3 regions of the Streptomyces sp. NPDC008150 genome follow, and region 3 is predicted to be linked to each of the others. Evidence: riboswitches for the same ligand, from Rfam matches in the RefSeq annotation. Region 3 holds a riboswitch; each other region holds the start of a gene.
What was found. A riboswitch is a leader RNA that binds a small molecule or an ion and turns the genes downstream of it on or off. The one in region 3 is predicted to bind cobalamin.

Region 1 (7,259 bases), on a different contig from region 3:
GCTGAGCGGCGACAGCGGCAAGCAGTTCGACACCGACTTCGCCAACATCCTGCGGGTCACGCACGGCCAGATCTTCCAGACGGTGTCCACGATCCGCGCGACGACCCGCAACAGCCTGGTCCGGCAGCTCGCCAACCAGGCCAACACCACGGTCCTCGACCACATCACGGTGATGGAGCGGACCGGGCTGGTCGACTTCGACCAGGTGCTGATCAAGGAGACCACCAAGCCCAAGCTCCCGGCCAACGACCTGACCCCGCCGCCGCCCGACCCCGGCGCCCCCCAGGTCGTGCTGACCCCGCCGGCCACCGGGAAGGGGGCCGCGTCCGGCGCCGGTTCCGCGCGGCCGGGCACGACCCCGACGCCCACCGTGAAGTGAACCGGGCGGTCCGCTAACCGCGTTGGTCCAGCCACACCGTCGTGTCCGGTTCGAGGACGCCCTCCGTCGCCGCCCGGTCCGCCGGGCCGGCACTGCTCAGCAGCACCGCGCCGGGCGGCAGCGGGACGTCCGCGCCGGACAGGTTCGCGACGCAGCGCCAGCCGTCGGCGCGCACGAAGTCCAGTACGCCGTCGGGGGTTTCACCGACCCAGGTGAGCGACTCGTCCGCGCCGAAGCCGCGGCGCAGCCGCAGCGCGGCGCGGTACAGCTCCAGCGTGGACCCCGCGACGCCCCGCTGCGCCTCGACGGAGTACCGCGCGAAGTACGACGGCTGCGGCAGCCAGGAGCCGGCCGCCCCGAAGCCGTACGAGGGGCCGCCGGCCGTCCACGGCAGGGGCACCCGGCAGCCGTCGCGGCCCTTGCGGACATGGCCCGTCTGCTCCCAGATCGGGTCCTGGAGCACCTCGGTGGGCAGGTCGGCCACCTCGGGCAGCCCCAGCTCCTCGCCCTGGTAGACGTACGACGAACCGGGCAGTGCCAGCATCAGCAGCGTCGCCGCGCGGGCCCGGCGCAGGCCGGCCGCCTCGTCGACGGCGGGCGCGTTGCCGCCCGTCAGCAGCCAGGCGTTGGAGTCGGTGCCCGGCGGCAGCATCAGCCGCGAGGTGTGCCGTACGACGTCGTGGTTGGACAGCACCCAGGTCGCCGAGGCGCCCGCGCCGCGGGCCGTCTCCAGCTGGCCGGTGATGACCTCCCGGAGCTGCGCCGCGTCCCAGCCGGCCTCCAGGTACTCGAAGTTGAAGGCCTGGCCGAGCTCGTCGGGGCGGGCGTAGAGCGCGCGCCGCTCGCCGGGCACCCACGCCTCGGCGACCGCCATCCGGGGCGGGGTGTAGGCGTCGAGGATCTTGCGCCAGTCGCGGTAGATCTCGTGCACCTCCTCGCGGTCGAAGAAGGGGTGGCTGCCCGGCGCCATCGTGGACAGCGCCACCTCGCCGCTCAGTTCGGGCGCCCCGAGGTCGCGCAGCGGCTCGGCGAGGTCCTTGGCCAGCGCGTGCGCGACGTCGACGCGGAAGCCGTCGACGCCCCGGTCGCACCAGAACCGGAGCGTGGTGCGGAAGTCGGCGCGGACCTCCTCGTCGTCCCAGTTGAGGTCGGGCTGCTCGGGCGTGAACAGGTGGAGGTACCACTGCCCGTCGGCCACCCGCCGCCAGGCGCTGCCGCCGAAGACGGACTGCCAGTCGGTGGGCGGGAGTTCGCCGTGCGCGCCGCGGCCGTCGCGGAACACGTACCGCTCGCGGGCGGCCGACCCGGGCGCCGAGCGCAGCGCCTCCTGGAACCACGGGTGCTGCCGCGAGGTGTGGTTGGGGACCAGGTCCACGATCACCTTGAGGCCCAGGCGGTGGGCCTCGGCGGTCATGGTGGCGAAGTCGTCGAGCGTGCCGAGGCGGGGGTCGACGTCGCGGTAGTCGGCGACGTCGTAGCCGCCGTCGGCGAGTTCGGACGGGTAGAACGGGCTCAGCCACAGCGCGTCCACACCCAGTTCGGCGAGATGTCCCAGCCGCTGGGCGACGCCGCGGAGGTCACCGAGCCCGTCGCCGTCCGCGTCGGCGAAGCTGCGCGGATAGACCTGGTAGATGACGGCCTGGCGCCACCAGTCGGGATCCTGGGAGGAGTTGTCGGGCGGGGGAACGGGCGAGTGGTCGACGGTCACGCGGTCTGCCCTTCGTTCGAAGGCGGACGGGAGGCAACGGGGCGGGGAAGGCGGGAGGTCCCATCGGCGAATCTGTCCATAATGCCGGGAAGGTGAAACCACGGCATACGGAGGCGCGCGTTCCTTTCGCGGCGAAAACGTGATGGGCCGTGAAAGCGCCTTTGTTTCCCGCAGGTTGACATGATGATCCGATGAGATCCACGATGGGAGGGTCCACTGATGCTCACGTGACCACTGAGCGCGGTGAGTCCCAAACCTTCGCATCATCATCCCCGGTCAGGCCCGGCCCCTCGCGTGGCCGCTTGTTGCCGGCCCCGGATCATGCATGTACACGCCATGAGGGGAACCGCATGTCCATAGCGAGACGTGTCACCGCTGCCCGCCTGCTCGGGACCGGTGCCGCCGCCGTCGCCATCTGCGCCGCCTCCGCGACCGGCGCCTGGGCCAGTGACTGCCCCGGCGGCAGCGGCTGGAAGGCCGACGGCGGCCACTACAAGCCCGGCAAGGGCGCCGGCACCGTCACCGAGGTCGAGGGCTGCGAGTTCTCGCTCGACGGGACGAGCTTCTACAGCTCGGTCAAGGTCGACGACCAGAACCTGAAGCCCGGCACGGACGGCAAGGCCCACATCACGGTGCGCACCGCCGACGGCGCCTCCACCTGCACCGTCTCCATCGCCTCGTACCTGACCCACGGCGCCTACTTCTCCACCTCGGGCCAGCAGGTCTTCCACGACTTCGACAGCGTCACCGTCAAGCGCGGCAAGACCGACACGCTCGACGTGGCCATCCCCGACGTCGGCTGCTACGCCCAGGTCGACCTGTACAAGGGCGCGGTGAAGTACGACGGCGACCTGAACGCCAACGACGGCTTCACGCACGGCGACCTGCCGGCCGGCCCGGACCACGCGGTCATCGGCGACAAGCTGATCGCGGCCTGGAACGGCGGCACCAAGGACTGCACCGCCACGCAGTCCGAGTCGCCCAGCCCGAGCGACACGCCCACCGGCACGCCCACCGAGTCGGCGCCGTCGACCCCCGCGGGCGGCGAGACCAGCGAGTCGGCGTCGCCGTCGGACGACACCACCACGGCCCCCGCCTCCGACGAGACGTCCGCGGCCCCGGCCCCGGCCGCCTCCTCGTCCACCACCGCCGCGGCCGGTTCCTCCACCGGCGGCGACACCACCGGTGGCGACCTCGCCGAGACCGGTGGCGGCAGCAACGCCATGCCGATCACCATCGGTGCGGCCGTCCTGGTCGCCGGTGGCGGTGCGCTCCTCATCGGCTCGCGTCGCCGTCGCTCCTCCGCCCGCTCCTGATCCACGGCGGCAGGCGCGTGAGCGCCGAGCAGTAGGCACGCACGAACGCCCCGTCCGTCCACCCGCAACCGCGGGGGACGGACGGGGCGTTCGCGTTCGGCGCGCACGCCGGGAGCCGGGCGTCAGGAGTGCTGCGGGCCGTCCGCCACGCACTGCTTGAGCAGCGACCCCATCTCCAGGTCGACCAGCCGGTAGCGCACCACCCGCCCCTCCTTCTCGCCCTCCACGACGCCGGCCGCGCGCAGCAGCCGCAGTGCCTGGGAGACGGCGGGGTCGTTCATGCCGGTCGCGACCGCGAGGTCGGACACGGCGAGCGGCCCGGTGCGTTGCAGCGCGAGCAGCAGCGCGAGCCGCTTGGGGTCGGCGAGCAGGGAGAAACGGTCGGCCCAGGTGCGTACGTGGCCCGGATCGCCGATCGCGGCGATGGCGTCGCACACCCGGTGGCCGTCGATGACGCGGCGGTCCGCTCGGTCCGCGGGGACGAGATGCATGGGGCCATGTTCGCAGCACCCGCTCTGTGATCTTCCATACCTGCGCAAGTACGCAGCTTTGCAGGAGACCCGGACGGCACCTAGGGTGGGCGGGCCGTGGTGCTCGGGAAGCCGGTGACGGTCCCTCAACAGGGGATTCATGCCGGAGCGGCCCTCGCCACTGTGATCGGGAAGTCCGCGTCCCATCGGCGCGAGCCGGGCCACTGACCGCCGTGAGGCGGCCGGGAAGGCCGGGGACACGGACGTTCGACCCGTAAGCCAGGAGACCGGCCACGGCATCTCACGAAGTGATCCACGAGGTGCTGGAGCGTGACCGCATGACCCTGCCCGAACGCACGTCCACGACCGCCGTGAAGGCCGCCGTCCCGGCGTCCTTCCGCTGGCGCCGCGAGGACACCGTCAAGACCGCGGGACTGCTGGCGGTGATCGTCGCCCTGCACGTCGTCGCCTTCGGGATCCTGTTCCTGCTCGTCGAGCCGCACCACTACGAGGTCGGCACCAAGGCGTTCGGCATCGGCCTCGGCGTCACCGCGTACACGCTCGGCATGCGGCACGCCTTCGACGCGGACCACATAGCCGCCATCGACAACACCACCCGCAAGCTGATGGCCGACGGCAAGCGCCCGGTGTCCGTGGGCTTCTGGTTCGCGCTCGGGCACTCCAGCGTCGTCGTCGTGATGGCCGCCCTGGTGGCCGGCGGCGCGCAGCTCGCGAACACCCTGATGAGCGACGGCTCGCGCGCCCACCAGACGCTGGGCGTCGTCGGCACCACCGTCTCCGGCGGGTTCCTCTACCTGATCGCCGCCCTCAACCTGGTCGCCCTGTTCGGCATCCTGAAGGTGTTCCGCTCCATGCGGGCGGGCCAGTTCGACGAGCGGAAGCTCGAACAGCACCTGGACTCACGCGGGTTCATGAACCGCGTCCTGGGCCGCCTCACCAAGTCGATCACCCGGCCCGGCCAGATGTACCCGCTCGGCTTCCTCTTCGGCCTCGGCTTCGACACCGCCACGGAGGTCACGCTGATGGTGATGGCAGGCTCGGGCGCCGCGGCCGGGCTGCCCTGGTACGCGATCCTGTGCCTGCCGCTGCTGTTCGCCGCCGGGATGAGCCTGTTCGACACCCTGGACGGCACGTTCATGAACTTCGCGTACCAGTGGGCGTTCTCCAACCCGGTGCGCAAGGTCTTCTACAACCTCACGATCACCGGGCTGTCCATCGCGGTCGCGTTCTTCATCGGCACGATCGAACTCGTGGGCGTCCTGCACGACAAGCTCGACCTGCGCGACGACGTCACGAACTGGATCGCCGGCCTGGACCTCGACAACGTCGGCTACGTCATCGTCGGCCTCTTCGTCGTGGTGTGGGCGCTGGCGCTGACGTACTGGAAGGTCGCGAAGGTGGAGCAGCGCTGGACGGTACGCGCCGCGCCGGACGCCAACTAGGGCCCGTCCGGCGGCCCGCGCGGCCGTCCGGGCCGGGGCGCCGGGCGGCCCGGGCCGCCCGGCGCCCCCGCTCACCTCGGGGGATCGAAGCGGACGCGGTGGGCGAGCACCTCGCGGGCCACGTCGAACGCGGTGCTTCCCCGGTCCACGGCGTGCGTCCGCAGCCGGGACAGCGCCTCGTCCGGTCCGGCGCCGCTCTGCACCATGATCATGCCGACCGCCTGGAACACCGTGTCGTGGTCGGCCACCAGGCCGTCGAGCCAGGCGGCGCCCTTCTCCTCCGGGGTGCCGGCCTGCCGCGGCCCCTCCCCGCCGCCCGCGTACTCCCCGCGCGCCAGCGCCAGCACCGCCGCCGTCAGCGCGCCGGCCAGCAGCAGCGCGGTGGGCATGTGGCCCGCGTCGAGGGCGCCGGGGGTGTCGCCGTACAGGTCGAGACTGCCCAGGCAGGCCGTGTCGGGGCCGAGCGGGATCGAGTACACCGCCCGCACACCGGCCTCGGCCGCCTGCCGCGCGAGCACCGGCCAGCGCGAGCCGTCCAGGTCCGACGCGAACACCGGGGCGCCGGTGGTCCCCGCCCGGGGGCCGGGACCGTCGCCGAGGGTGGCCTGCAACTCCGCCAGCCGGGCCGCCGCCGGGTCGCTCGCGCCGAGCCGCACGGGCAGGCCGCTGCCGTACAGCAGGGACACGCTCGCGCCGGTCACCGGCAGCAGGTCGACCGCGACGGCGCACAGCCGGGCCGGGAGTTCGTCGGGAGGCACGCCGCGGGTCTCCTCGGCGAGTAGGTCGGCGACGCGGGCGTGCTCGGTGACGGGCGCGTGTCCGGCGGCCCGCGGGACAGCCCGGCCGCCGGTGACGCCCGGGACGCCGACGCGCTCGCCGGTGGCGGGGGGACGGCCACGGTGCGGAACCGGCCGGTCGTGGGGGGCGGCGTGGTCGCCGTTACCGGATTGCACGGGCATGGCCTCCTGGCGGCACCGGAACGATCACCGCCGCCTCCACCGGGAGCGGCCCGTCGTCCGGCGACCTCGACTTCCCGGGACGCACGCTCCGGCGCCCGGCCGCACGGCGCCGACGCGCGCGCGTGGGGCGCGTGCGCGGTGCGCGCCGGCGGGGCCCGTCCGTCCCGCTGGGGCTGCCGGTTACCCCTCGTGCCGCCCGGGAAACCGCGCACGGGCCGCCGGACCGGCCGCCGGACCCGTCCCGGCGCCCCCGGCCTCAGAGCGGCGGCTGCGCCGGGGCCGGCCCCAGGGTCGTCGTGCCGGGGGCCGTGCGGTGGCCCAGGCCGGTGCGGTACGCGTCCATCGCCGCGTCGAGACGGCCCGTACGGCGCAGCAGGTCCCCGAGCAGCCGGCACAGGTCGGCCAGGTCGCCGGCGGCGCCCGCGCGCTCCAGCAGGCTGAGCGCGCGGACGTAGTGCTCCTCGGCGGCCTCGGTGTCCCGGGCGTCCTCCGCGATGATGCCGAGCAGCCGGTGCGCGCCCGCCGCGTGCATGGCCCCGCGCTCCGACGACAGGTCGCCGAGCACGCCGCGCAGCAGGTCCGCCGCCTCCTCGGACTTGCCGCGCCGGTGCAGAACGTCGGCCAGTTCCACCGCGACCTGGCTGCTGTAGAGGGCGGCGCGGGTCGCGGACAGCATGGCCTGCGCCTCCCGCAACTCGTCCTCCGCGCGGTCGAGTTGGCTGTTCTGCGCGTACACGTACCCGCGCATCCAGTGGCAGTTGGCGAGCTCGGTGCGCAACTGGAGGCTCCGGTACAGCTCCGCCGCCTTCACGAGCGAGGCGTCGGCCTCGGCGGTGCGGCCCTCGGCGAGGAGGGTCCGGGCCACCGAGCGGTGCATGCGCGCGACCAGTGCCGGATCGCCCGCCTGCGGGGCGAGTGCCAGGGCGAGTTCGGCAGCCTGGGCCGCCCGCGCGTGGGCGCCCAT
Region 2 (7,259 bases), on a different contig from region 3:
CGACGACGTCCACCGCGGGCAGCAGCGCCGAAAGAGCGCGCACGGCCGTGGACTTGGCGGTGCCCTTCTCGCCGCGGACGAGCACGCCGCCGACGGCGGGGCTGACCGCGTTGAGCAGCAGCGCGAGGCGCAGGTCGTCCTGGCCGACCACGGCCGTGAACGGGAACGGGGTACTCACTTGTCGTCGCCCTCCAAGTCGCCTTCGAGCTCCAGGTACGTGGCGCGCAGCCGCTCCAGGGTCTCCTGGTCCGGTTCCGCCCACAGCCCGCGCTCGGCCGCCTCCAGCAGGCGTTCCGTGATGCCGCGCAGCGCCCACGGGTTGGACTTCCTCATGAAGTCCTGGTTCTCCGCGTCGAAGACGTACTCGGCGCTGAGCTTCTCGTACATCCAGTCGTCGACCACGCCGGCCGTCGCGTCGTACCCGAACAGGTAGTCCACGGTGGCCGCCATCTCGAAGGCGCCCTTGTAGCCGTGGCGCCGCATCGCCGCCATCCAGCGGGGGTTGACGACGCGGGCGCGGAACACCCGGTGCGTCTCCTCGCCCAGGGTGCGGGTCTTCACCTGGTCCGGCACGGCCGAGTCGCCGACGTACGCCTCCGGGCTCTCGCCCGTCAGGTGCCGCACCATGGCGACCATGCCGCCGTGGTACTGGAAGTAGTCGTCCGCGTCGACCAGGTCGTGCTCGCGGGTGTCGACGTTCTTCGCCGCCACCGCGATCCGGCGGAACGCCGTCTCCATGTCGCCGCGCGCCGCCCGCCCGTCCAGGCCCCTGCCGTAGGCGTAGCCGCCCCACACCGCGTACACCTCGGCGAGGTCCGCGTCGGAGCGCCAGTTGCGGGCGTCGATCAGCGGCAGCAGGCCGGCGCCGTACGCGCCGGGCTTGGAGCCGAAGATCCGGGCGGTCGCGCGCCGCCGGTCGCCGTGCTCGGCGGTGTCCTCGTCGGCGTGTGCGCGGACGTAGTTGGTCGCCGCGTCCTCGTCCAGCTCGGCCACCGTGCGCACCGCGTCGTCGACCAGGCCCACCACGTGCGGGAAGGCGTCGCGGAAGAAGCCGGAGATGCGGACCGTGACGTCGATGCGCGGGCGGCCCAGCTCGGCGGCCGGGATCACCTCGAAGCCGGTGACCCGGCGCGAGGCGTCGTCCCAGACCGGGCGGCAGCCCAGCAGCGCCAGGATCTCGGCGATGTCGTCGCCCTGGGTGCGCATCGCGGAGGTGCCCCAGACCGTGAGGCCCACAGACTTCGGGTAGGCGCCCGTGTCCTGGAGGTAGCGCTGCACCAGCGACTCGGCGAGCGACTGGCCGACCTCCCAACTGAGCCTGGAAGGAATGGCCTTGGGGTCGACGGAGTAGAAGTTGCGGCCGGTCGGCAGGACGTTGACCAGGCCGCGGGTGGGGGAGCCGGAGGGGCCCGCCGGGACGTAACCGCCGTCCAGGGCCTTGAGGATGTGGTCGATCTCGTCGCTCGTGCGGGCGAGCCGGGGCACCACCTCGGTGCACGCGAAGCCCACCACCGCGACGGCGTCCGGGAGTTCGGCGCCCAGCACCTCGCGCACCAGGGCGGCGGACGCGGACACCTCCCAGCCGCGCTCCTCCATGCCCTCGGCGATCCGCCGGCAGAGCTGCTCGAGGAGGTCGACGGCGTCGGCGCCGGTGCGGGCGGGACCCGGTACCAGCTCGGAGAGTTCGGCGGGCACCTTCACGGCGGCGCCGGGCTCGGCCAGCAACTCCTTCTCCACCAGCCCGAAGTGGGCGGCGAGCGCGGCCCGCAGGCCGGGCAGCGCGTTGGCCTTTCCGCCCCACACCTGCGAGGCGCGCAGCACCGCGAGGACCAGGTTCACCCGGGCCTCGCCGACGGGACCGCCGCCGAGGATGTGCAGGCCGTCGCGGATCTGCACGTCCTTGATCTCGCACAGGTAGCCGTCGATGTGCATGACGAACGAGTCGAAGTCGTCGTCGCCCGGCTGGTCGTCGACGTGCAGGTCGTGGTGCAGCTCGGCGGCCTTGACCAGCGTCCAGATCTGGGCGCGCACGGCGGGCGCCTTCGTCGGGTCGAGGTCGGACACCAGGGCGTACTCGTCGAGGAGCTGCTCCAGCTTGGCGAGGTCGCCGTAGGTGTCGGCGCGCGCCATCGGCGGCACCAGGTGGTCCACGACGGTGGCGTGCCCGCGCCGCTTGGCCTGGGTGCCCTCACCGGGGTCGTTGACGATGAACGGGTAGATCAGCGGGAGTTCGCCGAGCACCGCGTCCGGGGCGCAACTCCGGCTCAGACCGAGGCCCTTGCCCGGCAGCCACTCCATCGTGCCGTGCTTGCCCATGTGGACGACGGCGTCGGCGCCGAACGTGTTCTCGAGCCAGCGGTACGCCGCCAGGTAGTGGTGCGACGGCGGCATGTCGGGGTCGTGGTAGATCGCGATCGGGTTCTCGCCGAAGCCGCGCGGCGGCTGGATCATCACGACGACATTGCCGAACTGGAGGGACGCCAGCACGATGTCGTCGCCGTCGACGTAGAACGAGCCCGGCGGTTCGCCCCACGCCTCCAGCATGCCGTCGCGCAGCGCGGGGTCGAGGGTGTCGAACCAGGCGCGGTAGTCGGCGAGCGGCACCCGGGCCGGGGCCGCGGCGAGCTGCTCCTCGGTGAGCCATTCCACGTCGTGGCCACCGGCGTTGATCAGCCGGTGGATCAACTCGTCGCCGTTGTCGGGGTGTCCGTCGACGCCGTACCCCGCGTCCCGCAGCGCGTCGAGCACGCGCACGGCGGAGGCCGGGGTGTCGAGACCGACCGCGTTGCCGACGCGGGAGTGCTTCGTCGGGTAGGCGGTGAAGACGACGGCGAGCTTCTTCTCGGCGTTCGGCTTGTGCGCGAGCACCGCGTGCCGCACCGCGATGCCGGCGACCCGCGCGGCCCGTTCGGGGTCGGCCCGGTACACCGGCACGCCGTCGGGCCCCTCCTCCTTGAAGGAGAACGGGACGGTGACGAGGCGGCCGTCGAACTCGGGGATGGCGACCTGCATCGCCGCGTCCATGGGGGACAGGGCGGCGTCGGAGGCCTCCCAGGCGGCGTGCGAGGAGGTCAGGCAGAGCCCTTGCAGCACCGGCACGTCGAGGTCGGCGAGCGCCCCGACGTCCCACGCCTCGTCGTCACCGCCCGCCGACGCCTCGGAGGCGTGCGTGCCGCCCGCCGCGAGCACGGTGGCGACCAGCGCGTCCGCGCGGCCCAGCGTCGCGTACAGCTCGGGGTCGGCGCCGCGCAGCGAACCGCAGTACACGGCAAGGGCGTTGGCGCCGCGTGCCTCGATCGCGTCGCACAGGGTGTCCACGAAGGCGGTGTTGCCGCTGAGGTGGTGCGCCCGGTAGAAGAGGACGCCGACCGTGGGCCGGCCCTCGACGAAGGCGCGTTCGCCGTGCACCCCGAACTCCGGCATCCTGCGCGGCTCTTCGAAGCCCTCGCCGGTCAGCAGCACCGTGTCGGAGAGGAACCGGGCGAGTTCGGCCAGGTTCTCCGGGCCGCCCTCGACCAGGTAGCGCAGCGCCTCGGCGACCACACCGGCCGGCACCGACGACTCGGCCATCAGCTCCGCGTCCGGCACGCTCTCGCCGCCGAGCAGCACGGTCGGTATGCCCGAGGCGCGCAGCGCGGCGAGCCCGTCCTCCCAGGCCCGCTTGCCGCCCAGCAGCCGCACGACGGCGACCGACGCGCCCGCGACGAGCGCGGGCAGTTCCTCCGCCGCGTCCACGCGGGAGGGGTTGGCGATCCGGTAGGGGGCGCCGGAGGCCCGCGCCGCCAGCAGATCGGTGTCGGCGGTCGACAACAACAACACTGTGCTCATGCGGGTGCTCCCGGTGGAATGAAAGGCAGGCCCTGCGGTGCGCCCGACTCGACGAGCCGCCACAGGGCATCGGTGTCCGCGTGCTGTTCGACGAGGTCGCCGAGCAGGTCGAGCTGCCGCTCGCGCAGCGCGGCGAAGGAGGTGTCGGGGGCGGGCACGAAGCGGCGGCCCGCGGCGGCGGCCACCTCACGCAGGAAGGCGCGCCGGAAGCCGTCCGACTCCAGCGAACCGTGCCAGTGCGTGCCCCAGGTCTGGCCGACGCGGCAGCCGTCGAGGAAGGGCTCCCCGCCGCTGACGTCGGCGACGCCGTGGTGGATCTCGTAGCCCTCGACGCTCTCGCCGAGGGCGGTGCCGACCGGGCGGGCGAGGGTCTTCTCGCGGGCGAAGCGCACGCGCACCGGCAGCACACCGATCCCGTCGACGTGCCCGGCGCGGCTCTCCACGTCGTCCTCGACGTGCTCGCCGAGGACCTGGAAACCGCCGCAGATCCCGAGCACCGGACGCCCCTGCGCGGCGCGCCGCGCGAGCGCGTCGGCCAGGCCCCGCTCGCGCAGCCACTCCAGGGCGCGCACGGTGCCGCGGGTGCCGGGGACGATCACGAGGTCGGCGTCGGCGAGCTCCTCGGGGCGGTCCACGAACCGCACCACGACGCCGGGTTCGGCGGCCAGCGCGTCCACGTCCGTGAAGTTCGACATCAGCGGCACCGCGCACACGGCGACCCGCAGCACGTCCTCGCCGAGAGGCGGTTCGACGTTCGACTCGCGGACCGTGCCGCGCAGCGACACCCGCAGCCCGTCCTCCTCGTCGATGCCGAGCCCGTGCCGGAACGGCAGCACCCCGTACGTGGGCCGGCCCGTCAGCCCGCGGAGCATGTCGAGGCCCGGTTCGAGCAGCGACACGTCGCCGCGGAACTTGTTGACGAGGAACCCGGCGATCAGCGACTGGTCCTCCGGGGAGAGCAGCGCGAGGGTGCCGAAGAAGGACGCGAACACCCCGCCGCGGTCGATGTCGCCGACGACGAGGACGGGCAGCCGGGCGTTGCGGGCGATGCCCATGTTGACGATGTCGGTGCGCCGCAGGTTGATCTCCGCGGGGCTCCCGGCGCCCTCGCAGATCACCGCGTCGTACGTGCTCCGCAGCTGGGCCAGGCAGTCCAGCACGGTGCCGAGCAGCTGTTCGCGCCGCCCGCCGTGGTAGCCGCGGGCGCTCATCTCGCCGACCGGCCTGCCCATCAGCACGACCTGGCTGCTCTGTTCGCCGCCCGGTTTGAGCAGGACGGGGTTCATCAGCGCGGTGGGCTCGACGCGGGCGGCCTGCGCCTGCATCGCCTGCGCGCGTCCGATCTCGGCACCCTCGCGGGTCACGAAGGAGTTCAGCGACATGTTCTGCGCCTTGAACGGCGCGACCTTCACGCCCTGCCGCACCAGCCACCGGCAGATCCCGGCGGTGACGACACTCTTGCCCGCGTCCGACGTGGTGCCGGCGACGAGCAGCCCGCCGTTCATGCCCTGCGTCCCTTCGTCGTCGTCCGGTGCCCCGTGAGCACCCTGTCCGCCAGCAGCCGCCCCGACACCGCCACGCCGAGCGCGGCCACGCCCACCCGGCGGGACAGCCGGACGGCGCGGTCGATGTCCCCGGTGGCGACGGGGCGGCCCGCGCCGTTGAGCACGGGGCGGTGCTCGACGCGTCCGCCGTACGAGAGCGTGCCGCCCAGCCGCACGCCGAGGGCGCCCGCGAACGAGGCCTCCACGGGGCCCGCGTTGGGGCTCGGGTGCAGTGCGGCGTCGGCGCGCCAGGCACGCAGCGCGTCGCGCGGGCGGTCCCCGCAGACGGCGGCGAGCACGGCGGTCAGCCGGGCGCCGGGCCAGCCCGCGACGTCGTCGAGGCGGGCCGAGGCCCAGCCGAACCGGCGGTGGCGCGGCGACTTGTGACCCACCATCGCGTCGAGCGTGTTGACCGCACGGAACCCGACGAGCCCCGGGACCCCGGCGACCGCGCCCCACACCAGGGCGCCCACCACGGCGTCGGAGGTGTTCTCGGCGACGGACTCGACGACGGCGCGGGCGATGCCGTCCGCGTCGAGGGACTGCGGGTCGCGTCCGCACAGGTGCGGCAGCCGGGCCCGCGCGGCGGCCACGTCACCGGCGTCGAGGGCCCGCCCGATCGCGCGCGCCTCGCGTGCCAGGGAGGTGCCGCCGACGACGCAGAAGGTGGTGGCCGCGGTCAGCGCCACCGAGGCACCGCGGGAACCGCGCGCGGCGCGGGCGGCGGCGGCGCCGAGCGCCACGGCGCCGCCGGCGCAGACGAGGGTGTGCAGCGCGCCCCGGCCGCGGTGGTCGCGCCACAGGACCCGTTCCACGGCACCCGCGGCCCGCCCGAAGGCGGCCACCGGGTGCCCGCGGCGCGGGTCGCCGAGGACGAGGTCACCGAGGAGCCCGGCGGCGGCGCCGTACGCGAAGACGCGATCGGCACCCATCGCTCAGCCGCCCGAGGGGTCGGAGGGAGTACGGGCCGGCCGGGCTCCGGCACCGTCACGCGGAACGGCGCACGAGCGGGCACGGGCACGGGCGTTGGAAGGGGCACGACGGGAACGGGCACGGCGGCCGGGCATCGCGGTATGTCCTCACTCAGGGTGTCCACGCCCTGGTTCGACGAGACCGGCGGGGAGAGTTCCTGGCTCCCGGGGAGTGCTCCCCGGTGACAGTGGCGGGACCGCGCCGGATTCGCACCGGCTTCCTCTTCTGCCGCCGTACATGGCCCCGGCAGTCCACCACGCTCCGAGAACAGCCGTCAACTTGCCGTTGACCTGCGGAGGGAGAGTGTGCTGAGGCCCACACGGGCACCGGCGCGGCGGGCACGCGCGACGGCGGGTGCGGAGGGCGGAGCCGTCCCGCACCCGCCGTCGCGGGGCCGCGGTGTCGCCGGTGGGTCAGGCGACGATCAGGCTGATCCCGTACGCCACCGCCGCCACGCAGGCCGCGAAGCAGACGTACGCGCCGGTCGTCGCGAGGGCCGCCGTGCCGCCCCGGGCCTGGGCCCGCTCGCGGTGCGAGAGCCCGGCGACGCCGAGGGTGAACAGGCCCACGGTGGCCACGGTGGCCACGAGGCTGACGCCGAAGACGGAACCGAGGGCCGCCCAGTCGATGTTCATGCCGTTCGTCTCTTTCCTTCGTCGGGGCGGGTCAGGCCGCGGCGGTCGGCGGGGCCGCGGGGTCGGACACGACCGACGCGGCTGCCTGGGCGGGGGCGGGGATGGTGGCCGTCAGTTCCGCGGCCGCGGCCGCGGTCGGCGGGGGCACCACGGCGGCGAGCGCGGTGGTGACGACGCCGGGCTCCGCGTCGGGGGCGGCGACGTTGGTGTGGTCGACGACCTGGCGGCGCGACAACAGGTAGATGCCGGCGGACGCGGCGACCAGGAAGACGGCGACGAG
Region 3 (7,259 bases):
GCGGTGGAGACGACGGGTCCGAGGCAGAGCCCGAAGCCGATGCCCGCGACGATCGAGGGGCCGAGGAAGTCGGCGGTGAAGGAACCGGCCGGGCTGATCCGCCCGAACCAGGCGAGTCCCGCCGCGGTGAGCAGTCCGCCCGCGACGAGCAGCAGCCGGGCCGGGAACCGGTAGCCGAGTTTGACGGCGAGCACGGACCCGGCGACGAGCCCCAGGGTGACCGGAAGGAACATCGTGCCGGTCGACGCGGGCCCGTGGCCCAGGACTTCCTGCAAGTACAGGGAGCCGAAGTAGAAGGCGGGGGTCATCGCCGCGCCGATCAGGAGGTTGTAGAGGTTGCCGCCGGCGACCGAGCGGTTGGTGAACAGGCCGAGCCGGACGAGGGGTTCGCGCGCGGTGGTCCGCTCGACGGCGACGAACGCGCCGAGCAGCGCGACCGCGCAGGCCAGGGTGGTGACGGTGACGGGCGAGGTCCACGCGTGCCGGTCGGTGCGCACGACGCCGAACACCAGCAGGGTCATGCCGGCCGTCGCGAGGACGGCACCGAGCACGTCGGGCCTGCTGCCGCGTTCGGCGGGCCGCGATCCCACGACACCGAGCCGGGCGAGGGCCAGGGTACCGGCGGCCATCGGCACGTTGACGAGCATGACCCAGCGCCAGCTCGCGTACTGCGTGAGCAGACCGCCCGCGACGACTCCGAAGGCGGCGCCGGCGGCGTTCGTCGCACTCCACACGCCGAGAGCGCGGACGCGTGCCCGGCCGCTCGGGAAGGTGGCGGTGAGCAGGGACAGCGCGGCCGGTGCGAGGGCGGCTGCGCCGATGCCCTGGACGGTCCGGGCGGCGACGAGCTGGCCCGGTGCCTGGGCGAGACCGCCGCCCAGCGAGGCGAGCCCGAAGAGGGTGAGCCCGAACAGCAGGACCCGCTTGCGCCCGTACCGGTCGGCGGCCTTGCCGCCCAGCAGGAGCAGGCCGCCGAAGGTGAGGGCGTAGGCGTTGATCACCCAGGTCAGGCCGGCCGGACCGAAGCCGAGGCCGGCGGCGATCCGCGGCAGCCCGACGTTCACGACGGACACGTCCAGCGACACCATGAACTGCACGACGGCGACGACGGCGAGGGTCAGCCCCGGCCGTACACCGCCGTCACTCGTCTCGGTCTTCCCCGTTGCGGGCATGACGGATCACCTTTCCGGTGTGTCTGCGGACTTTCGGAACACTTTCGGAACGTGTTCCGAAAGTAGCACCGGGCGGGTCCGCGGGGAACGTGAAGGGGTGAATTCGCGCCCGCCGCGCGGGAAGGGACGGCGGGACGGCATGATGGGCCGATGCCCGCACAGTCCGGACCGTCCGCCTCCGCCGGCCGTACCGGCCGCCCGCCCGTCACCTCGCGGGCGCACATCCTGCTGGCGGCCCGGCTGCTGATCGACAGGGACGGGTGGGAGAAGCTGACGATGCGGCGGCTCGCCGCGGAGATCGGCATCGGGGCGACGACGCTCTACCACCACATCCGGGACAAGCGGGACCTGCTGGTCCAACTCCTCAACCAGCATGTCGACCTGCTCGAACGCCCCGATCTCCCCGAGGACCCGCGGGAGCGCGTCGTGGCGGCGGCCACGGCCATGCACGACGCGCTGGCGGCCTGGCCGTGGGCGGCGGAGATCCTCACCACGGACGGCTTCGTCGGCCTCCTCGACGAGTCGGCGCTGTGGATGGTCGACGCGATCCTGGGCGGGGCGGTCGGCTGCGGCTGCACGCCGGAGCAGTCCGTCGGCGTCTTCCGGGCGATCTGGTACTACACGGTGGGCGAGATCCTGGTCCGCGCCCACACGGCGCTGGTGCCGAAGGACGAGGAGCCCCTGTTCCGGCGCGAGAGCTTCGACGCGACCCGGGTCCCGCACCTGGCGAGGGTCGGCGCCCGCTGGCACGAACTGGCCTCACGGGACACGTACGGGGAGGGCCTCGAAGCCCTGGTCGACGGCCTCTTCGCCCAAGTCGCCGCCGGGAAAGGGCCGTTCGGCGGCTGAGCCACGAAGGCGCGTGGGAATGCGTGCCCCCGGCCGCACGTTGACGACCGCCGACGGTCCCCCTCGGCTCTCCGGAAGAGGCACACGATGACGACCTCGGCGACCACGATGCGCGCCGTCCGCCTCTCCGGCCCGGGGCCGGTGGACAATCTGCGGCTGACCAGGCTTCCCCTGCCGCCCGAGCGGGACGGCTGGGTACGGATCCGGGTCGAGGCCTTCGGGGTCAACCGTTCGGAGCTGAAGCTCCGGCTGGGGCTGGGGGTCGGCGTCAGTTTCCCGCGGGTGCCGGGCATCGAGGCCGCCGGTACCGTCGACCACGCCCCGCCCGGCAGCGGGCTGGCGCGCGGCCGGAAGGTCGTCGCGATGATGGGGGACATGGGGCGCCGCTACGACGGCGGCTACGCCGAGTACACCTCGGTGCCGCTGGCCCAGGTCGTCCCGGTCGACACGGACCTCCCGTGGGAAGTGCTGGGCGCCCTGCCGGAGATGGTGCAGACCGCCCACGGTTCGCTCACCGTCGGCCTGGACCTGAGGCCGGGCCAGTCCCTGCTGATCCGCGGCGGTACCTCCTCGGTGGGCCTGGCCGCCGCCGCCCTCGCGGCGTGGCGCGGAGCCACCGTGCTGTCCACCACCCGGCGGGCCGACCGCCTCACCCTGCTGAAGGAGCACGGTGTCGACCACCCGGTGCTGGACACCGGTGAAGTGGCCAACGCCGTGCGGGAGTTGTACCCGGACGGCGTCGACGCCGCCCTCGACCTCGTCGGCGCCCCGACCTTGCAGGACACCCTGCGGGCGGTGCGCGTGCACGGTACGGGCTGTTTCGGCGGGAGTCTCTCCAACCAGTGGACGGTGCCGGACTTCTCCCCGAACGAGTACCTGCCGAGAGGGGTCCGGCTCGCCGGCTACTTCGGCGACGCCTCCGACCTTCCCCGCGAGGACTTCCAGGAGATCGTCGACGCGGTCGCCGCCGGTCGGCTCGCCTTTCCCGTGGACCGTGTCTACGACGGCCTGGAGCACGTGGCCCGGGCGCACGACGACATGGAGAACAACCGCGCGACGGGCAAGCTCGTCGTCCGGGTCCGGCACTGAGACACCCGGCACGGGCATCTGCCGTGCCGGGCGGGCGTTCCGGACCCGTCGGGTCAGGAGGTCGTCTCCAGGGTGTCCGGCCGGTCCGCGAGCGCGCCGGACGGGTCGCCCCCGGGCGCCGGCGTGCGCAGGACCCCGGCCGCCGCGGCGGCGGTCGCGCAGAACAGCGCCGGGAGCAGGAACGTGTGGTTGAGGGCCATGACATGGGTCATCCAGCCGATGACCGCGGGCCCGGCGAGCATGCCGATGTAGCCGAGTCCGGCGACGCGCGAGACGTTGGTGCCGGCGGCGGCGGGATCGGTGTGCCCGGCGGCGCTGAACAACTGCGGGACACAGCCCGACAGCCCCAGCCCGAACAGGCCCCAGCCCACCAGCGCCGCCCAGATCCACGGCGACAGGGCCACCAGCGTGATGCCGGCGCAGGCCAGGGCCGCGCCGTACCGCAGGACCGCGACCGTCCCGAACCGCGCGGAGACCCGGTCCGCCAGGAGCCTGCCGACGGTCATCGTCGCCGCGAAGGTCCCGTAGGCGAAGGCGGCGGTGCTCTCCGACGCGCCCAGGACGGTCTTGAGGTGCAGGACGCTCCAGTCGTTGGCGGCGCCCTCGCACAGCATGACGAGGAGCGCCAGGACGGCCAGGAACCAGATCCGGGCGGGAACCGCACGCCCGCCGGTCCCGCCGCCGGGGTTCTCCCCGGCCTCCGTCCCGGTCCCGGGCGCCTCCGCCGCGCCCTCGGCGGGCAGCAGCCCCCGTGCCGAGACCAGGGCAACGACGACGCCGGCGCACGCGGCCGCGCTCAGCGTCGCGGCCGTTCCCCAGCCGACGTCCACGGCCGCCGCGCCGACGAGGGCCGCCAGTACCCCGCCGACGGAGAACGTGGCGTGGAAGGCGGACATGACGGGGCGCCCGTAGGCCTTCTCCACCTGCACCGCGTGCGCGTTCATGCTGACGTCGAGGGTGCCGTTGCCGAAGCCGAAGACCAGCAGGGCCGCTCCGAGGACCCAGGGCTCGCGGGCCAGACCGGGCAGCACCAGCGTCGCGCTGCACAGCACCCCGGCCAGCGGGACGACCGTGCGGGTGCCGAGCCGGTCGGACAGCCTGCCGCCCAGTTGCATGCCGAGGAAGGCCCCGGCCCCGAGCAGGACGAGGAAGCCTCCCAGTGCCGCGTGACTGATGCCCACCCGCTCCTCGACGGCCGGGATCTGGACCACCCACATGCCCAGCAGCGTGCCGTTGAGGACGAAATACACGAATGTCACAGCGCGAGCAACGCGCAGCGCTCTTTCCATGCCGGACACAGTAACGAACAAATTATCTGTTCGATACACCTCACTTCGAACAGCTTCACTGTTTGCCGACGGTGGTGTTGAATCGCCGCATGAGCACCGCGGAGCGCCATCGTCTGATCGCCCAGGCCGTCCAGGAGGAAGGGACGGTCACGGTCGGCGAACTCGCCGCGCTGACGGGTGCCTCGGAGATGACCGTCCGCCGCGACCTCGACCACCTGGCCGCACAGGGCGTCCTCGAACGAATGCGCGGCGGTGCCCGCACCCTCCTGCTGAGGGGGGACGAGCCGCCCTTCGCGCTGCGCGCCCACGAGGCCGTCGACGCCAAGCGACGCATCGCGGCGGAGGTGGCCTCGCTCGTCGCCGACGGGGAGACCGTCCTGCTGGACAGCGGCACGACCTGTCTCGAAGTCGCCCGCCTGCTGCGCGGACGCCAACTCACCGTCATGCCACTGTCGTTGCAGGCACTGAACGTCCTCGCCGACGCCCCCGAACAGACCGCCCTGCTGGTCCCCGGCGGCCGGCCCCGCGCCACCGAGGGCGCCCTCACCGGCCCCCTCACCCTCGCCTCCCTGGCGGCGCTGCGCTTCGACACCGCCGTGCTGGGCTGCTGCGGCCTGACCGCGGCCGACGGCATGACCGCGTACGACCTCGACGAGGCGGCGGTGAAGAAGGCCGCCGTCTCGTCGTCGCGCCGCGTCGTCGCCGCCGCCGACGGCAGCAAACTCGGCCGCACCGCCCACGCCCACGTGGGCCCCGCCGGCCTCGTCGACGTCCTGGTCACCGACACCACGGCACCCGCCGAGGAGACCGCGGCGTTCGAGAACGCGGGCACGACGCTCAGGATCGTCTGAACGGTCCCTGTCGCGGGCGCTCTTGGACGGGAACGTGCCAGGCGGTACCGTCATCGGGAATCGACGACGCAAGAACGGAAGCCGGTGGAAGTCCGGCACGGTCGCGCCACTGTGAACGAGGCACCTCCCGAAGGGAGTTGCCCGTGAGTCAGACCCGTAGCCGTCGTCCAGTGCACCACCGAGTTGGGACGCGAACTCCCAGAGGAGGGTCTGCCCATGGCGCAGCATGTCGCACCGCCGTCAGTCACCACCCCCGCACTCCCCGCCAAGCTGCCGCTGAAGGCGATAGCCCCGTGGGCCGTCTTCGCCGGCATCCTGATGCTGGTCCTGCTGTACTTCGTCGGCGCCGAGCAGGGCGCCACCTCCGTGTTCAGCGGCACGGACGTTCATGAATGGGTGCACGACGCCCGCCACCTTCTCGGCTTCCCCTGCCACTGACCCGAGGGACGCCGGACAACCATGAACTCCGCAACTGTCAGAAACCTCCTCGTACGGGGCATGCTCGCCGGTCTCGCGGCCGGCGTGCTCGCCCTGGTCGTCGCCTATCTGCTCGGTGAGCCGAGCGTGGACAGCGCGATCAGCTTCGAGGAGTCCCACGCCCACTCCCACGAGCACGAGGTGGAAGTCGTCTCGCGCTCGCTCCAGTCGACCGCCGGTCTCGCCACGGGCGTTCTCGTCTACGGTGTGGCCTTCGGCGGCATCGCGGCCCTCGCGTTCTGCTTCGCGCTGGGCCGTGTCGGCCGCTTCTCCCCGCGCGCGACCGCGCTGCTGCTCTCCGGCAGCGCGCTGCTCGCGGTGTACGTCGTGCCGTTCCTGAAGTACCCGGCCAACCCGCCCTCGGTCGGCGACCCCGACACCATCGGCCGGCGGACCGGCCTGTACTTCCTGATGATGGTGCTGAGCGTGCTCCTCGCGGTCGGCGCCACCCTGCTCGGCAGGCGTCTCGCGCCGCGGCTGGGGGCGTGGTGGGCGACGGTGGCGGCGCTGGCCGCCTTCGCGGTCGTCGTCGGGACCGCCTACGCGTTCCTGCCGGTGGTCAACGAGGTGCCGGCCGACTTCCCGGCGGCCCTGCTGTGGCGGTTCCGGCTCTCCGCGCTGGCCGTCCAGGCCGTGCTGTGGGGCGGATTCGGCCTCGTCTTCGGTGAGTTGGCCGAAAGGCTGATCAACCCGAAGTCGGCGCAGGCCACTTCGGGGCGGGCGGTCACCGCCGCGCACTGAGACACCGCACGCCGGGAGAGGACCCGCGGACGCGTCCGCGGGTCCTCTCCCGGCGTCGCGTCGATCGGCAACACGGGCCGTGCGCGCCGGAGTTGGCGACGGGCCGCCCCGGGTCTCACCGCCGCGGCGGCGCCACGCAGACGCTCAGTGGGGCCTGCCGCGCGGCTTCAGGGGGACGTTCGGCAGCTCGGGCGCGGGCAGCCGGGCGCCGTCGTAGCCCGTCACCTCGCCGAACCGCGTCCCGTTCGTCCAGTCCTCGCGGGCGCGGACGATGTCCTCGTTGGTCCTGCCGACGAAGTTCCACCACATGAGGAGGTCCTCGCCGAACGGCGGGCCGCCCAGCAGAACCGTCCGCGCCGTGTCGGGCGAGTCGTTCGTGAGCGTGAGGGTCCGTGTGCCGGGGGAGTGGTAGCCCAGCTCGGCGGGGCGCAGCCGGGTGTCCCCGAGGCGGACGTCCCCGTGGTCGACGAGCAGGCCGTGCTCGAACGCCGGGTCCACCGCGAGGGACACCACCGCACCCGGTTCGAGCAGGATCTCCGCGCCGAGCAGCGGTGTGAACGTCGGCACCGGCGAGGTCTCGCCGGCCAGCGAGCCGAGGAACACCCGGATCTCCGCCCCGTCGACCCGCACGGCCGCCGGGACGTGGTGCTGGAACGCGCTCCCCGTGTGCCGGTGCTCGTCGGGCAGCGCGACCCAGAGCTGCACCCCGTGCAGCAGGGTGGTCGCCGCCGTGGAGACCTCCGAGTGGCTGATGCCGTGGCCGCCGGTCATCAGGTTCAGCTCGCCCGGCC

Region 1: it holds a riboswitch for cobalamin, as region 3 does, so the genes downstream of both, ACFZA0_RS09975 (HoxN/HupN/NixA family nickel/cobalt transporter) here and ACFZA0_RS36910 (CbtB-domain containing protein) in region 3, are expected to answer to the same signal.
Region 2: it holds a riboswitch for cobalamin, as region 3 does, so the genes downstream of both, ACFZA0_RS05380 (cobalamin biosynthesis protein) here and ACFZA0_RS36910 (CbtB-domain containing protein) in region 3, are expected to answer to the same signal.

What each region holds. Positions count from the first base shown of each region.
Region 1 covers NZ_JBIBHJ010000003.1:145,059-152,317, forward strand. Annotated here, with positions in the region: gene ACFZA0_RS09955 (DUF4142 domain-containing protein) at 1-379, shown strand, start outside; gene ACFZA0_RS09960 (alpha-amylase family glycosyl hydrolase) at 393-2,087, opposite strand; gene ACFZA0_RS09965 (LPXTG cell wall anchor domain-containing protein) at 2,438-3,403, shown strand; gene ACFZA0_RS09970 (metalloregulator ArsR/SmtB family transcription factor) at 3,526-3,894, opposite strand; cobalamin riboswitch at 3,975-4,184, shown strand; gene ACFZA0_RS09975 (HoxN/HupN/NixA family nickel/cobalt transporter) at 4,212-5,336, shown strand; gene ACFZA0_RS09980 (ANTAR domain-containing protein) at 5,408-6,295, opposite strand; gene ACFZA0_RS09985 (helix-turn-helix domain-containing protein) at 6,552-7,259, opposite strand, start outside.
Region 2 covers NZ_JBIBHJ010000001.1:1,232,352-1,239,610, forward strand. Annotated here, with positions in the region: gene ACFZA0_RS05365 (putative cobaltochelatase) at 1-178, opposite strand, end outside; gene cobN (cobaltochelatase subunit CobN) at 175-3,828, opposite strand; gene ACFZA0_RS05375 (cobyric acid synthase) at 3,825-5,333, opposite strand; gene ACFZA0_RS05380 (cobalamin biosynthesis protein) at 5,330-6,304, opposite strand; cobalamin riboswitch at 6,474-6,607, opposite strand; gene ACFZA0_RS05385 (hypothetical protein) at 6,758-6,979, opposite strand; gene ACFZA0_RS05390 (inorganic phosphate transporter) at 7,011-7,259, opposite strand, start outside.
Region 3 covers NZ_JBIBHJ010000025.1:64,365-71,623, reverse strand. Annotated here, with positions in the region: gene ACFZA0_RS36935 (MFS transporter) at 1-1,172, opposite strand, end outside; gene ACFZA0_RS36930 (TetR family transcriptional regulator) at 1,323-2,021, shown strand; gene ACFZA0_RS36925 (zinc-binding dehydrogenase) at 2,109-3,110, shown strand; gene ACFZA0_RS36920 (MFS transporter) at 3,164-4,399, opposite strand; gene ACFZA0_RS36915 (DeoR family transcriptional regulator) at 4,489-5,250, shown strand; cobalamin riboswitch at 5,276-5,430, shown strand; gene ACFZA0_RS36910 (CbtB-domain containing protein) at 5,467-5,688, shown strand; gene ACFZA0_RS36905 (CbtA family protein) at 5,710-6,468, shown strand; gene ACFZA0_RS36900 (pirin family protein) at 6,613-7,259, opposite strand, start outside.